2 regions of the Paenibacillus sp. LjRoot56 genome follow, and region 2 is predicted to be linked to the other one. Evidence: riboswitches for the same ligand, from Rfam matches in the RefSeq annotation. Region 2 holds a riboswitch; the other holds the start of a gene.
The links. A riboswitch is a leader RNA that binds a small molecule or an ion and turns the genes downstream of it on or off. The one in region 2 is predicted to bind ZMP and ZTP.
Positions count from the first base shown of each region.

Region 1 (5,110 bases), on a different contig from region 2:
AATTCATTGGTCAAGACATGAAAATGCCTGATGCTGCATGGTATAGTATGGCAGATCATGCACGCATCGAGTTCAAGGGGAAAAAGTTACAACTGAATGAAGTCCAGATTGGATCTACCGTTAAAGTATGGACGGACGGAATGATGCTGACGAGTTATCCAGGTCAAGCAACAGGGTTTCGTTTTGAAATCATAGCACTGGATAATGGTGCCGGTGATGCAAGTGGTAAGGTCACAGCGTTAGTTACAACTGGCGAATGTGGAACGTAGCATTGAAATCGATGGGGTAAAACATAGACTGCTTCCGATTGCACAACTAAGAAAGGGAAGCAGCCCCGTACAATTCTCTGATATAACAGTCGGTAAACAGGTGAAAATTTGGTTTGCAGGTTATGATTTCGGTAATGAGAAATTTGTGACAAAGGTCGTCATGGATAGTTAGAGGCGGAGGCAATTCATTCAATCTTGAATTAGGCAAAAGGAAGTGTTCGAATGAGCCAATCGAAAGAGATTGCTATTGACTTAAAACTGGTGCAACACCTGATCCGTTCACAATTTCCACAATGGGCAGAGCTGCGCCTACAGCCTGTGGATTCAGCTGGAACAGACAATGCGATCTATCGCCTTGGTGATGATATGGCGGTTCGATTACCTCGAGCAGAATGGGCTATTGGACAAGTGGAAAAAGAGCAGCGTTGGCTTCCAAAGCTAGCCACGATGATCCCGGTATCCATGCCAGTACCACTTGCAAAGGGTGTTCCCACGGAAGACTACCCATGTTTCTGGTCAGTGTATCGTTGGCTGGATGGCGAGAATGCGACAGTTGGACAATTAGACAGCTATAACCAAGCAGCAACAGTGTTGGCGCATTTCGTTAATGCAATGCAGACCGTGGATCCTACTGACGGGCCCGCCCCAGGTTCCCACAATTCTGGCAGGGGCGAACCACTAGCGCTGCGTGATACGGCAGTTCGAGATGCTATCGAGAGTTTAAAAGAAATCATCGACCCTGTCGTGGCAGAGGCTGCATGGGACATGGCCCTTCAAACTCCCGTATGGCAAGGACAAGGTGTTTGGATCCATGGAGATTTGCACCCGGGGAATCTTCTCATTGAACAGGGCGAACTTAGCGCTGTGATTGACTTTGGTACCTTAGGCGTGGGTGATCCTGCCTGTGACCTTATGGTGGCATGGACATTTCTAACATCGGAGAGCCGAGAGGATTTCCGCAGCTTGTTAACGGTCGATGAAGCAACATGGTCGCGAGGGCGCGGCTGGGCACTTTCCTTCGGATTGATCGCTTACGCTTACTACATAGACAAGAATCCAGGGCTTGCGGCCATTTCGCGACGCGCGATTGATGAGGTGCTTAGCGAGCATGCGAAGCTATACGAATAAAAGAATTTAAGTTCACAATGATTTGTAGATAGGAGAAATACATCATGCTTAGTGCCATCTTACAAGGAATTCTTTTATCAGCAGGTCTGATCTTGCCGTTAGGTGTTCAAAATGTATTTGTTTTTAATCAAGGTGTGACACAACCACGGTTAATTAGGGCGTTACCGGTCGTTCTAACAGCATCACTTTGTGATACGGCACTTATTACTTTGGCTATTTTAGGCATTTCCGTCGTTATCGTTACGATACCTGCTATTAAGTTCGTGCTTTTCATATTAGGTATCCTGTTCCTTATCTATATGGGGATTGTGACTTGGAAAAGTAAACCTGCCGCCACGTCATCCGATGAAAAAGCGTTATCACCTAAGAAGCAGATCGCATTTGCTGCATCGGTTTCGCTTTTAAATCCTCATGCGATTTTGGATACGATTGGAGTCATAGGGACCAGTTCTATCCATTATGTAGGAAAAGAAAAATTGGTATTTGCAATTGCCTGTATACTCGTGTCATGGATTTGGTTTTTTACTCTTGCCGTCGTGGGGAGACAGGTTGGGAAATTAGATAAATCGAACACATTTATGAATTATCTCAATAAAGCATCAGCATTGATCATGTGGGTGACTGCCGTTTATTTAATTACACAATTAGTTTAAACAACATAGGGCATGGCTGAAGAATTTATTCTTGATTTTCACAGATATGTCGGACTATAATAAAGGGAATATTTGGTATGTGTAACTGGCGAAACGTAGATCACTACGGGGGAGCACATATTCCATAACAGCCGTTCGCCTGGGCAAAGTATTTGATCAATCGATCAAATGCTTTTTTTATTTCGAGGAGGAGAATGGAATGGAACGAGCTAGAAATGTGGCGGTCCTCATTTATGAAAAGGTAGATTTATTGGATATAGCAGGTCCATTCGATGTGTTTGGGGTATCGAGTAATTGGGGCAAAGATTTCAAGGTTTATACGGTAGGCGAAAAGCAAAGTCCTGTGAACACAGTCAGCGGCCTTACGATTCAACCCAAATACAGCTTCGACAATTGCCCTTTGCCAGACATTTTGATTGTACCCGGTGGTTTAGGCTCACGCACTGAAATGAACAACACAACGATTACATCATGGATTAACCAAACTGCTGCTAGTGCGGAAATCGTTCTATCAGTTTGCACAGGTGCGCTCTTATTGGCGAAGGCAAACATACTTGACGGTTTACGAGTGACGACCAATCGAAATGCATTTGATTTATTGCGCGGAAATGCACCACCTAGTGCTGTGATCGTTGAGGATGTTCGATATGTGGATAATGGCAAGATTGTGATGTCCGCTGGGGTTACCGCGGGATTCGATGCTGCGCTCTATGTCGTTGCTAGGCTATTTGGCGAAGAAAGAGCTCTCGCAACCGCTGCTAAAATTGAGTATCATTGGCACAAAGATGAGAAAACAGCAGCGCAGCAACAAAACGATGTATTTAGTATTAGGAAAGCTCAAATAGAAGATTTAGATGACATTCAAAAATTGTTTGTTGAAGCAGCCCAATGGATTCAATTGTCAAAGGGATTCACACAGTGGAGAGAGGATTCGTTTACCAAAACCTATGTAACATCTTTCATTCATGATCAAGAAGTATTTGTCGCATGTCAGAACGGTGAGATAATTGGTTGTTTTTCCATCCAGTGGCAGTACGAAGAGATTTGGGGAGACTTGTTCCATGATGATGCTGGATACGTACACCGTTTAGTTGTCGCGCGAAAATATAAAGGGGAGGGTTTCGGCAGCAGGATATTAACTTGGTCAGAGGACTATATAAAGAACAAAGGTAAAGGCTGGTTGCGTTTAGATTGTATGGCAGATAACCCCACATTGAATGACTACTATCGTAGCCTTGGATTCATTCATCGGGGGAGATTCGATGGTCGCGGTTGGGGCGCTAATTTATATGAACGAGAAATTGAATAAGCAAGGTAATCGTTTTTTAATAAGGCTGTCCTACAAGTAGAATTTTCTACTTTGAGGGCAGCTTTTACTTTCTGCACATGAGATACTCCATCAATGATCTGATAAATCAGTAAATCGTTCTATGAAATAGCGGATTTTGTTTCTTGAAGGGTTGAGTGGAAGTTCTTAGAATGAGAGGGGGCTTCCTCCGGTTTGTTCTCTTTCCAGATTCCTTTATGATAGACTAAGAAAATATTTGACAATGAACAGCTGAAGCGAGGGATATTCACGTGCCGTTACTAAACTGGTTTTCATCTTTAACTTTAAAAAATCGCCTTTTTCTGGCGTTCATCGTACTTATTCTTCTGCCGTTCTCTGTCTTGGATATTTATAATTTTCAAAAAGTGAAGCTCAATTTACAACATAAAACGAGTGAACAAAGCCTTGTACAAATGAACAAAATGAATGAATCACTTGAAAGTCTGCTCGCTACGACGTTTAAGACGATTACGATGTTCGAGCAAGATTCATCCGTCATTTCCGTGTTAAAGCAGCCAGAAGTAGTCGATCAAATCGTGAATCAACGTAAAATTGAAGAACGTTTTCGTTCGGTAACGAATAGTCTGTTCATCTCTAGTCCACCCGTTTTCTATACGATTGCTGATTTACTCGGTAATGTGTATACCTCATTCCCGCCAGCGCAGCGCTTAAATTATGAGTTGATACAGGCAAAGCCTTGGTTTAAGAGTGCTTTAACTGCTTCTGCACCGTATCAATGGCAGTTGGAAAGTAATGAAGTGCTGTTTGATGTTAACAAAAGCCCGCAGCTAGTTGCCATTTCTACTCCTATAAGGGACGCAGATGGTACCATTCGAGCGATCATACACATCGCGGTGGATTACGAAAGCTGGTTTAAATCAGCTACTAACGGAAGTCCAACCTCCGATCAGTATTATTTGATTGATCAAAGAGGAATCGAGATCGTTCACTCTGGTGCAGAAAAGTCAACCATGGCATTGGAGTCACCGATCATCGATCGATTGCTTGCAGACGGTTCCAGTAGTGGCTTTTTCATACATGGTAGTACGTTTATTAACTATACCGTTGTACCCTCTTTCCATGCCTATTTAATCAAAACAGTGCCATCGAATGTACTCTTTGCTGAGCTTCGATCGATTCAGAAAGCCTATATGGGCACACTTATTGTTTTCACAATCGCCTTCATGATGATCACGTTTCTCATCGCATCTGCGGTTACGCGTCCCCTTCGACTCATTCAAGCTAAAATGCTCGATGTCGTTCGTAAAGATTTGAAAGTAAGACTTCCTGATCAAAGATACGGCGGGGACATCCAGCCTATTGTACAAGCCTTCAATCAAATGATTGTCGATATGAACGGCCTCGTACAACGCTTAAAAGTTGAGGAACGGCAGAAGGAAGCTAGTCGATTCCAAATGCTGCTTTCGCAGATGAATCCTCATTTCTTGTTGAATACGTTGAACACAATTCGCTGGCTGGCTTTGGAAAAAGGGGACAACGCGATTCCGAAAATTTGTGTGTCGCTTGGAAGATTAACAGAGGCAGGATTGAAGCTCGATGTAGATCTCATTCATTTGGAACAAGAGTTAGAGCTCGTCCGAGGTTATGTCTATATCCAACAATTCCGATATGATCAGCAATTTCAAGTTGACTATGTGTATGCCGATGACTTGAAATACGCACTCGTACCGAAACTTAGCCTTCAACCGATCGTGGAAAATGCCATTTATCAC
Region 1 is NZ_CAXURV020000004.1:289,209-294,318, reverse strand. Features, by position in the region: gene ACSQ8O_RS27000 (DUF3221 domain-containing protein) at 1-269, shown strand, start outside; gene ACSQ8O_RS26995 (hypothetical protein) at 259-441, shown strand; gene ACSQ8O_RS26990 (aminoglycoside phosphotransferase family protein) at 492-1,397, shown strand; gene ACSQ8O_RS26985 (LysE/ArgO family amino acid transporter) at 1,442-2,050, shown strand; ZMP/ZTP riboswitch at 2,122-2,202, shown strand; gene ACSQ8O_RS26980 (GNAT family N-acetyltransferase) at 2,250-3,359, shown strand; gene ACSQ8O_RS26975 (cache domain-containing sensor histidine kinase) at 3,629-5,110, shown strand, end outside.
Region 1: it holds a riboswitch for ZMP and ZTP, as region 2 does, so the genes downstream of both, ACSQ8O_RS26980 (GNAT family N-acetyltransferase) here and rpiB (ribose 5-phosphate isomerase B) in region 2, are expected to answer to the same signal.

Region 2 (5,110 bases):
GCGGCCGGAGACCGAGCTGCTCGTGGAGGCGATGCTCCACGAGGGTTCGCGTCTGTTCCCGCAAGGCGCTCCGCTGCTTGCGGATGTGGGCACCGGGAGTGGTATCATCCCGGTGACAATCGCACACGCGCGCCCTGCGTGGCGCGTGGCAGCCAGCGACATCTCCGCGGCAGCGCTGGAGATGGCCCGTAAGAATGCGCAGCGCCACGACGTGGCTGCGCGGATAACCTGGCTCGAGGGCGACCTCCTCGAGCCTTATATTGAGCGCGGGCTCGCGCCGGATATGGTGGTGTCGAACCCACCCTACATTCCGGATGGCGACCTGCCGGCGCTGATGCCTGAGGTGCGGCTATTCGAGCCGCACACTGCTCTATTCGGCGGTGTCGAGGGACTCGACCTATACCGCCGGATGGTCTCTCAGCTGCATCGGCTGCCACGAATCCCGACCGTGGTCGGGTTCGAGGTGGGCATCGGGCAGGCGGAGGCGGTTGCGGCGTTGCTGCGCGCCGCCGCGGATTGGAGGGAGATCCGCTTCGTGCAGGATCTCCAAGGGATCGATCGCCACGTGATCGCGATTCGTGCTTCCGAGTAGCCGATCCTCCGAGATCGGCTACCTCACTTCCTCTCTCTATTCGGAGGACCAACTCTATCATTTTGCAAAAAATAATAGATTCATAGGTTTAGCCCCACCCACTATTGTCCATACTGGCTAGTAGATGACGGGAAAGGGAAAGGGGCTACTCTCCATGGTTAAGAGAACGGAGCGCCACTCAGTTAAGAGCTTATCATTCATTGTTTTTGCACTTATACTTATGATTATGTGTTGGGAATCCAATCGTACGAATGCGGCGGTTATTTCGCCTACGATACCAGAAGAATCGATTCGTTTGCGTATTCTAGCAAACTCGGATTCTGCGCAGGACCAAGCCTTGAAACGCGAGATTCGCGATGCGATTATTGCCCGTATGGCGGATTGGGTTGTTGGACCACATTCCTTGGACGAGGCTAGAGCGGTCGTGAATGCGCATTTGCCTGAATTCGATCAACTCGTTGGCGAGATGATTGCCTCCCGCGGCTACAACTACCCGCATACAGTGGAGCTAGGTGTTGTCCCTTTTCCAACCAAAATGTACGGTAACGATGTCTACCCAGCTGGGGATTATGAAGCTTTACGTGTTGTGATTGGTTCTGGTGAAGGACAAAATTGGTGGTGCGTCTTATTTCCACCGTTATGCTTTGTAGATTCCGTATCGGGTGAAGCGGTTGCTTCGGCAGCAGTTGTAGTGGCCAAAACAACGGATGAGAACGGCAAGGAAAAGCAACCGGTTAAAGAAGATAAGGCTAAAACTAGCAAGGACAAAGCTGCTTCTACAGAGAAAGTTGCTAAGAAGGACGCTAAAGTTGAGGTAGTAGCAGCTTCAGTTTCAACTTCCACGACCGAAGAGCCAGCTCAACCGAAAGTGAAGTTCTTTATCTGGGAAATGTTTAAGGCGATCTTTTCCTGGTTTAGCTAATGTACATTTTATTTCATACAAGTAAGGATGAGAGTGATTGTGACAACCTATTGGAACGTGGATCAAGGCGAGCAGAGTGAGTTAGCCCAGGATATAGCAGAGGCAGCAAGTCTCTTGCGACAAGGGGATACAGTCGCTTTTCCGACTGAAACGGTTTACGGACTTGGTGCCGATGCGACGAATACCGAAGCGGTTCTGCAGATTTTTGCCGCAAAAGGGAGGCCCTCCGACAATCCTCTAATCGTACATATCGCTGATGCGACGCAGCTCTCAGGCCTTGTTCAGCCAGATAGTCTCACAGCTTATCATCGGGCGCTAATGAAGGCTTTCTGGCCTGGACCATTAACCATTGTGCTACCTGTACGTGCAGGTAGCCTTTCGCCGTTCGTTACGGCTGGACTGCAAACGGTCGGTATTCGTATCCCAGACCATCCGGTAGCCCTACAGTTGCTGCGGGAAGCGGGACTTCCGATCGCAGCGCCGAGCGCGAATAGCTCGGGTAGACCGAGCCCGACGTTGGCATCGCATGTGCGAGATGATTTGGATGGCAAGATTGGCGGGATTGTAGACGGTGGTGCAACGGGTGTCGGTGTAGAATCTACGGTTATTCAACTTGTAGACGGTGAGTTATACGTGTTGCGGCCAGGTGGAGTGACTTCGGAGCAGCTGCAGGCGGTTTTGCCAGATATGCGTATTCATGTAGCTGAACCGACAGAGGTTGAAGCTGCGGATACGCCTCGTGCGCCAGGTATGAAGTACACGCACTATGCGCCGAAAGGCTATATGCATATCGTTCAAGGGGACGACGAGCTAGAAGTCTCCGCATGGATTCAACGCGATATCGATGCCGCAAAGTCACGGGGAGAGTCAACGGGTATTCTCACTTTTGAAGAAAGAGTAGGCGGATACCGAGCGGATCTCGTTGTCGCATGCGGCTCCTTGTCACAGCCAGAAACAATAGCTCGAGATCTTTATGCCGCTCTGCGGACTTTTGATCACAAAGGCATTAGCTATATTGTTGCAGAAGGTGTTCCAGATGCAGGGATTGGCAGCGCCATTATGAATCGACTGCTCAAAGCAGCAGGCCACGAGCGGGTTCTCCTCTAAATTAGCATGATTCCCAGTTTGTCCGCATATCTTGAGAAAGAATCGTGGACAAGGGGGATCGTGCTATGCTCGCATCTGGGGTACAAGTTGGGCAACTCATGACAATTGGAATAATGGCGATTGCTTTGGGCCTAGATGCTTTTTCGTTAGGAATTGGCATAGGGATGAAGGGCATTCGTCTGTTGGATATTTTGAAAATCAGCATAATTATCGGTCTCTTTCACGTGCTCATGCCATTGATGGGGATGTTTATGGGGCAGTATGTCTCCCTCCTTCTGGGAAATGTCGCTACGGCGGCAGGGGGATGTTTACTTATTTTGCTTGGCGCACATATGGTATATAGCTCGATACGCGGGGAAGAGGCTTCGGCCTTCGATCATCGAACGTTATGGGGGCTTATTATATTTGCACTCAGTGTTAGTATAGATTCCTTCTCAGTGGGTGTTTCTCTTGGGATGTTTGCGACGGACATTGTGCTTACCGTACTGATCTTCGGTCTATTTGGCGGCTTACTCTCAATAGCGGGCTTGCTGCTAGGAAGACGAGTTAGCGGTTGGGTTGGGGAATATGGTGAGGCATTCGGTGGACTTATCCTATTAGGGTTTGGGATCAAGTTTTTACTATGATACAATACGTGTAAGTACGAACGGTGGTATAGCCGTTTATTCTAGGGAGGATTTCATGTTGCGAATTCTATTTGTCTGTACAGGAAATACGTGCCGCAGTCCGTTAGCTGAAGGTTTGCTGCGTATGAGGGTGCATCAAGAGGGGCTTGCGGCGGAGGTCCGTTCGGCAGGTGTATCTGCAATGACGGGTGGTCCGATATCGAGAAACAGCCAGTCACTTCTTCATGAAGCGGGTTTCAAGGAATCGATTAGTTCGCTAGCGATTAGTGCTGCGGATGTCGATTGGGCTGATCTGGTCTTGACGATGACGACGGGTCATAAACGTACCGTGATTGGACGCTTTCCTCATGCGGTCGAGAAGACGTATACGCTCAAAGAGTATGTAGAGGACGATGCTCGCATTCTCAATGCGATTGAGGAGCGAGAGCAGCTTGCGACAGAGCTTCAGCTCAAACAAGCGCTATCTCAGACGGTATCTGTGGAAGAAAGAAGCCGTATGTATGCGCTGGAAAACACAATTCCAGACTATGATATTTCAGATCCTTATGGTGGATCACTAGCCGATTATCGGTATACAGCCGAGGAAATTAGTCGGAGCCTAGATAAATTGGTAAAAAAAATACGCTAGTCTTCCGAGGTTAACTCGGACGTTTGCTTTTTCCATAAAGGCCCTCAGTGGGATAGGCCAATAGAGCTTTACACATTGCTGGGAATGCGATAAAATACAAATAACAAGCAAGACTCAATGTAACTGGCGACGAGTGGGAGTAACCACAATGGAGCATTGAGCTATACGGCCGGTCGCCTGGGCAAAAGAGCAACGCGCGTTTTTTAGCGTGTGCGCTCTTTTTTTCGTTTTTGGTGAGCTTTGGGATATAATAGGATGGTCGGATTCGAACAGTCAAAAAGGAGCGTTTTATTCATGAAAATTGCTTTAGGTGCAGATCATGCAGGCTATCGTTTGAAAGATGTTATCATTCCTTTTATTGAATCATTAGGTCATCAAGTGATCGATTTCGGATGCAGCTGCGGCGACTCCGTCGATTATCCGGATTATGCACTTCAAGTTTGCGAAAAAGTCGTTTCAGGCGAGGCAGATAAAGGGATTCTGCTTTGTGGAACTGGCATTGGGATGTCCATTGCTGCCAATAAAGTTCCGGGAATTCGCTGTGCACTTGTGCATGACCTCTTCTCCGCGAAAGCGACGCGCGAACATAATGATACGAACGTGCTAGCGATGGGTGAGCGAGTAGTTGGACCTGGCGTAGCGGAAGAAATCGTTAAAATCTGGTTAGAGACCGAGTTTTCTGAAGGTGTCCGCCATAAGAATCGCATCAACAAAGTGCAGAGCATCGAAGATCGTTTCACGGTACATCCCTAGAAATGAGGATGCATAATGAGTGATTCCGTATTTGACCCTATAGCAGCAGCGGAAGCTTTGGAAGCGAATCTGCGAGAGCTGGTTACAGTGGGCGGGCTTCGCCCTGGTAACATTCTTGTGATCGGTACGAGTACGAGTGAAATTCTCGGGCATCAGATTGGGACATCGAGTACGCTTAATGCAGCGAAGCCGATTTTTGAGACGGTTGCGCGCATTTGCGGCGAATTCGGGCTGCATGCAGCCTATCAGTGCTGCGAGCATTTGAATCGTGCGCTGATTGTGGAAGAAGAGTTGCTGGCGCTGGCTCCGCAGCTTGAACCGGTATCTGTGATTCCCGTGCCGAAGGCAGGGGGTTCGATGGCCTCTTATGCGTACAGACACTTCTTGAAGCCGGTTGTTGTCGAGACGATTCAAGCGCATGCAGGCATCGATATTGGCTCAACGCTTATTGGGATGCATCTGCGCAGAGTCGCTGTTCCCGT
Region 2 is NZ_CAXURV020000001.1:244,622-249,731, reverse strand. Features, by position in the region: gene prmC (peptide chain release factor N(5)-glutamine methyltransferase) at 1-592, shown strand, start outside; gene spoIIR (stage II sporulation protein R) at 747-1,514, shown strand; gene ACSQ8O_RS01100 (L-threonylcarbamoyladenylate synthase) at 1,542-2,621, shown strand; gene ACSQ8O_RS01095 (manganese efflux pump MntP) at 2,687-3,247, shown strand; gene ACSQ8O_RS01090 (low molecular weight protein arginine phosphatase) at 3,303-3,875, shown strand; ZMP/ZTP riboswitch at 3,985-4,065, shown strand; gene rpiB (ribose 5-phosphate isomerase B) at 4,170-4,628, shown strand; gene ACSQ8O_RS01080 (TIGR01440 family protein) at 4,644-5,110, shown strand, end outside.